Regions from separate parts of the Hymenobacter oligotrophus genome, predicted to be linked through region 2. Evidence: riboswitches for the same ligand, from Rfam matches in the RefSeq annotation. Region 2 holds a riboswitch; the other holds the start of a gene.
What was found. Region 2 has a riboswitch for S-adenosylmethionine ahead of D3Y59_RS15340 (phosphoadenylyl-sulfate reductase). Riboswitches for the same ligand answer to the same signal wherever they lie in the genome.
Positions count from the first base shown of each region.

Region 1 (3,141 bases), 630 kb from region 2:
CGGGGTTTTGCACCGCGGGCAGCAGCCCAAACAAGTTGTCGACGGTTTTTTCGGGCTCCTGGTTTGGCAATACCCACCCTAGGTAGGCCCGGGTGGGCGCCGTGCCTTGAAAGTACTCGACGCGCAGCGCGTAGTACTCGCCGGCCTGCAGGCGCACTTGCTTGGTGGCTTGCACTTCGGGCTGGTAGCGCCACTCGTCGAGGATTTTGTTACTGCCGAGCCACACGCGCATGCCGTCGTCAACGGCTATATGAAAGGTGTACACGCCCGATACCGGCGCCAGCAAGTAGCCCATCCAGCGCACCGAAAAATTCTCGGCCGGCACCCCGGGCGCCGGCGACTGAAAATTCCAGTTGAAGTTGATCTGCGGATCGATGCGCGTGTGAGCCCGTTGCTCGAAATGCTCGCCTAGGTAGTATTCGGCGCGCAGCCCGCTGCCCGTTGCCGGAGCCGTGCTTTGCGCTTGCACTGCGTTGCTCATTAGCAGCCCAAATCCTATCGTGAACCACGAGGTGTGTTGCATGGCTTAAACATAGCGGTTTGCCGGTAGGCAGGTGCTGCGGCTGCTATTCGAGTTGCACTATTGCCGGATTCTTGAACCAACGCGTCAATCAACCGTAAACATCTGTATTACAAACACCTAAATCACACCGCCATGCCTACCAAAAAAACCGCTTCCGCTACCCACAAGAAAGAAGATCCGTGCTGGAAAGGCTACGAGCAAGAAGGCACCAAGAAGAAAGGGGGCAAAACCGTGCCCAACTGCGTTAAGAAAGACTAAGCCCCTCCGCGGGCACTTGTTGCATACACCCCAAAGCCCCTGCCGCTGGCAGGGGCTTTGGCGCACCTAGGGCCCTAGGTGCGCGCGCCGCGGCTAAACAACAGCCACACCACCCCGGCCGCTACCACGTGCATCAGGCCAAGCACCGCGACGCCGCTGGGGGTATTGCCGGGAATAGCAGCCGGCCCCGCCATCGAGAGCAGGCAAATGCCCACCACCACGATGGTAAATGCCTGCAGCGGCCGATCGGCCCACCGAATGAGCGCCGCCATCAGCACGCCCCCCAGCAACGCAGGCACTACCGAGGCCATAACTACGTGCCCCGGGCCAATGGTGCCGCCGGTGGGTTCGCGCAGGTTGGTGGGGAGCAAGCCCGTGGCCGTGGCGGCGTAGTAAATACCGATGTTTAAGGCCGCCGCCACAAGGGCCGCAGCCGGCGCCAGCCACCATAGGGCACTAACGCGGCGCCCAGTGGCAGCTAATGATGTACGCTGCTGGTAAGTTGTTTCCATAGTACTCCGCCCGCTTCTCCTACCAATAATTTACAATTTAATATTTATACTTTCAAATGATTTGCCTGCAATTGATGTTGAGCTACACGTGAGTTCTTGCAAAAGCTCGCAGCTGCCGCTATCTTCGTGGTGCTTATCCAGAAAGACTGAGGGACTGGGCCCGACGACGTCTTAGCAACCGGCCATTGCGGCAAGGTGCTAACTCCCTTCCGAAGCCACTAAGCGGCGTTCGGAGAAGATGAGCGGAACCAGAGCCCTCGCGGCCCCTAGGCTTTCCGGATACGCGCCCGCATCCATCGCTAATCCGGAAAGACCCCATGCCTACTGTTCCCGCCTCCCCGCTTGCCGAGCTACTCGCCCGCCGTGTCATCGTGCTCGATGGCGCCATGGGCACCATGCTGCAGCGCCACCAGCTTACCGAAGATGATTTTCGGGGCGAGCGGTTTCGGGACCATCCCAAGCCCCTGCGCGGCAACAACGACTTGCTGTGTCTGACGCGCCCCGACGTGGTGCGCGGCGTGCACGCCGAGTACTTTGCCGCGGGCGCCGACCTGGTTGAAACCAACACGTTTTCGGGCACCACCATTGCGCAGGCCGACTACGCCCTCGAGCACATTGTGTACGAGCTGAACTACGAGGCCGCCCGGCTGGCCCGCTCGGCCGCCGACGAGTACAGCACGCCCGAGCGCCCGCGCTTTGTGGCCGGTGCCATTGGCCCCACCAACCGCACGGCCTCGCTTTCGCCCGATGTAAACCGCCCGGGCTTCCGCGCCATTTCCTTCGATGAGCTGGCTGTGGCCTACCTCGAGCAGATTAAGGGCTTGGTTGATGGCGGCGTGGATGCCCTGCTGATCGAAACTATTTTCGACACGCTGAACGCCAAAGCCGCCTTGTTTGCCGCCCAACGCTTCTTCGACGAAGGCGGCCGCGTGGTGCCCATCATGATTTCGGGCACCATCACCGATGCTTCGGGCCGCACCTTGTCGGGCCAAACGGTGGAGGCGTTCTGGAACTCCATGCGCCACCTGCCCATCCTGAGCATCGGCCTGAACTGCGCCCTAGGTGCCAAGCAGCTGAAAGTATACCTGCAGGAGCTGAGCCGCCTAGCCGACTGCTACGTTTCGGCTTACCCCAACGCGGGCCTGCCCAACGCCTTCGGGGGCTACGACGAATCGGCCCAGGAATTTGCCGCCGTGCTAGAAGAATACCTGCAGGAAGGCCTCGTGAACGTGGTGGGCGGCTGCTGCGGCACCACGCCCCAGCACATTGCCGAGGCCGCAAAGCTCGTCGACCGCTACCCGCCGCGTAAAATCAATGATCAATTAACAGTGAGCAATGAACAAGCGGCGGCCTTGAGCGGCATTGATCATTCTTCATTGCTCATTGCTCATTCAAAGAAGGCCACGCGCCTGAGCGGTTTGGAACCCCTGAACATTCACCCCGAGAGCCTGTTCGTGAATGTGGGCGAGCGGTGCAACGTGACGGGCTCGCGCGCCTTCGCCCGCCTGATTCGCTCGGGCCAGTTCGACGAGGCCGTGGCCGTAGCCCGCGCCCAGGTAGAAGGCGGCGCGCAGGTGCTCGACGTGAACATGGACGAAGGCCTGCTCGACTCGGTGGAGGCCATGACCAACTTCCTCAACCTGCTGGCCTCGGAGCCCGATGTGGCCCGCCTGCCCATCATGATCGACTCCTCGAAGTGGGAGGTGCTGGAAGCCGGCCTGAAGTGCACGCAAGGCAAGAGCATCGTCAACTCTATTTCGCTGAAAGAGGGCGAAGAAGTGTTTAAGCACCACGCCCGCTTGGTGCGCGCCTACGGCGCCGCGGTTATCGTAATGGCGTTCGACGAGC
Region 1 covers NZ_CP032317.1:2,930,567-2,933,707, forward strand. The annotation lists gene D3Y59_RS12545 (PA14 domain-containing protein) at 1-481, opposite strand, end outside; gene D3Y59_RS18765 (hypothetical protein) at 656-781, shown strand; gene D3Y59_RS12550 (DUF6069 family protein) at 856-1,293, opposite strand; SAM riboswitch class I at 1,424-1,538, shown strand; gene metH (methionine synthase) at 1,611-3,141, shown strand, end outside.
Region 1: linked by a shared signal. The riboswitch ahead of metH (methionine synthase) and the one ahead of D3Y59_RS15340 (phosphoadenylyl-sulfate reductase) in region 2 are both predicted to bind S-adenosylmethionine.

Region 2 (3,141 bases):
GCACCTTCGCCGATGACCCCGGCTTTATTGCCACGTTTGCCGCGCTGGGCAAGGCCGAGATGGACAAGCACGACTACGACCACGTGGTGTTCAGTTACCACGGCATTCCGGAGCGCCACGTGCTTAAGGGCAGCCACAAAGGCTACTGCAAGCTGGGCTCGTGCTGCAACCACTACAACAAAAACAACCGCTACTGCTACCGCGCCCAGTGCTTTGCTACCTCGCGCCTGCTGGCCGAGGCCCTAGGTCTGCGCGACGACCAGTATACCGTGTGCTTCCAGAGCCGCTTGCAAAGCCGCCTGCGCGACCCGTGGCTGCAACCCTATGCCGACGAGGTGCTGAAGGAAATGCCGGCCAAGGGCTACAAGAATGTGTTAGCCTTCAGCCCCGCTTTCGTGGCCGACTGCTTGGAAACCACCATTGAGGTAGGCGAAGAGTTCAAGGAAATGTTTGAGGAAGCGGGCGGTGGCCACTGGCAACTGGTACCGAGCTGCAATACCCACCCGATTTGGGTAGATGCGGTGGTGGACATGGTAAAGCGCAACTAAGCCCTAGGTGCCGCAAGTTGCTGCCGGGTTGGCATGGGTTGGCTGAGGCCGCCTTTGCCAACCCGGCTGCTTTTTGGCGGGGTTCAGCGGGCGTTGCCCAGCCGCACCGTTAGCCCCAGGTTGGCTACCAGGGGCCACGGCTCGGCAGCTACCCCCGACTGGCCACCGGCCTGCGCCCCGCCCACACGCACCACCAGCCGCCACCGCGCCGATAGCCAGTAGCTCGAGGTGAGCATAACCTGGTGCTGCGTTTGCCACAGCCCGGCGCCGTTGCGCTCCACCGTAAAGGGCGTGGGCGCGCTGGTGCGGGTGGTTTCGAGCAGGCGCAGGTAGTGCACTTGGTTTACTTGCCAGGCCAGCCCTAGGTGCCAGCGCTCGGTGGGCTGCCACACCAATGTAGGCTGTATGTAAGGACGCAGGTATCGGCTCCGGATGTCGGTTTCACGCCCGCCTTCGAACCCCGAGGTGGCTGCGCGGCCACTGCCGTAGCCGGCTCCTGCGTACACCGCCAGCATTACCTCGTTGCCGGGCCACGCGTAGTACCCAAGGCCAACCTCGGCACTCCTAAACCGGGTGTCGCGGCCCGAGGCATAACGCAGCCCGCCCGCGGTTAGCGCCAGGTGGTTGGTAGCTGCCCAAGCCCCTTGCACTTCGGTGCCGTTGAGGCCGGTGCTGCCGCGCAGTTCCGCGGCTCCCTTCGCGCCCAGCACTGGCACATTGGCCGAATGCGGCATCAGGGCCGGGGCGCACCCGCCCAAGCCGCTTACCAGCGCTGCCGTAGCAACCGCAAAACAACTTACACGCACCCACATGCGCCCAGGAGCTACGCGCCAGTGCAATGGTTGCAGGCTACCTGAAATAAAACGGCGCCAATCTTTTACCAAGCAGCAAAATACCTGTCACAAACAGCCCAGTATTTGCTATCGACATTTCGTTTTTGAATAACAATTAACGCTGCAAACGATTGCTGCAGTAGCTAGATGATATTAGTTGAAAAGAATAATTTGGAAATACAAAAATTGCTTACCTACCTTTGCTTCATCAATTCTTCCCAGGATTGTTTTTATACAGAGGCGTGGAGAGAAAGGCTCCGTGAAGCGCCGGCAACCACGGGAAAGTCCCGAACGGTGCCAACCGAAAGGTCAGCGTAGCTAATTCCTGACCATATAAAAACAACGCACGCCGTGAACCTCATCATCACACCCCGCGCTACCGCCGCTGCCCCGCAGCAGGGCCTTTTCGGCTCCAACAGCCTGTGCTGTTGTTGCATGCCGATGCGCCGCGCGTGTTGTTGAGGTTTTCGCACCCTCCCTGCCCGCTTGCTGGAACGCCAACACCTAGGCTCCTACCGCCGGAGCATGCCCTAGGTCCGTTTGGCTTGGCCGCTTGAGCTTCGTTCGCCGCCTATTCCTCCAGCACCCCTCTCTTCTTGTCTTATCAGATCTGCTTTGCCTTGGGCAAACAGGTCGTAGCCCTGCTGCGCATGTCGACGTTAATCGATGCTCAGGTGGCGCAAATTCGTCAGCAATTAATTGGTGCTGATGCGTTGGATACGCTGCGCCTAATTGCAACTGAATTTGCTGGCAAAGCCGCTTTTTCTACCTCTTTCGGATTGGAAGATCAGGTAATTACGCACCTAATTTTTGCCCACGATTTACCCATCGAAGTATTTACGCTCGACACGGGCCGGAATTTTCAGGAAACCTATGCTACCTGGAGCAAAACCGTGCTCAAATACGGCAAGCGCATCCGGGCATATTACCCCGAGCACGGGCAGGTAGCTGCCTTGGTAGAGCGCCAAGGCCCGAACGGGTTCTACGAAAGCGTAGACGCCCGCAAGGCCTGCTGCCACGTGCGCAAAGTGGAGCCGCTGAGCCGCGCGCTGGTTGGTAAAGAGGCTTGGGTTACCGGCATTCGGGCTGAGCAATCGGCCAACCGCACCGGCATGCAGGTGGCCGAATACGACGCCAGCTACCAGCTGCTGAAGGTGAACCCGCTGCTCGACTGGACTTGGGAGCAGACCTGGGCCTTCATCCGCGAGTACAGCATTCCGCACAACCCCCTGCACTTGCAAGGCTTTGTGAGCATTGGCTGCGCGCCGTGCACCCGGGCCGTGAAGCCCGGCGAAGACTTCCGGGCCGGCCGCTGGTGGTGGGAAGATCAGTCGGCGAAGGAGTGCGGCCTGCACGCCACTACGCCTCCTGAGCTGTCAACTGTCAGCCATTAGCAATCAGCTTACGACCTAGGTAGCTAATAGCTGAAAACGAACAGCTAAAAGCTGCCGGCCCACCGCATTCCCCGCACTTCCTAATCCTCCAAAATTCGGCTGCACAGGCCGAACAGGCACCGCCTTGCCTTATGCCAACGCTCCCTCGTTTAGACTACCTCGATCGGCTCGAAGCCGAAGCCATCCATATCCTGCGCGAAGTGGCCGGGCAGTTTCAGCGCCCCGCGCTGCTGTTCTCGGGCGGCAAAGACTCCATCGCGCTGGTGCGCCTCGCTGAGAAGGCTTTCCGGCCTGGCAAGTTTCCGTTCCCGCTGGTGCACATTGATACCGGCCACAACTTCCCAGAAGTACTTGCATTTCGCGACG
Region 2 covers NZ_CP032317.1:3,565,372-3,568,512, reverse strand. The annotation lists gene hemH (ferrochelatase) at 1-548, shown strand, start outside; gene D3Y59_RS15345 (TonB-dependent receptor) at 632-1,282, opposite strand; SAM riboswitch class I at 1,609-1,721, shown strand; gene D3Y59_RS15340 (phosphoadenylyl-sulfate reductase) at 1,978-2,775, shown strand; gene cysD (sulfate adenylyltransferase subunit CysD) at 2,907-3,141, shown strand, end outside.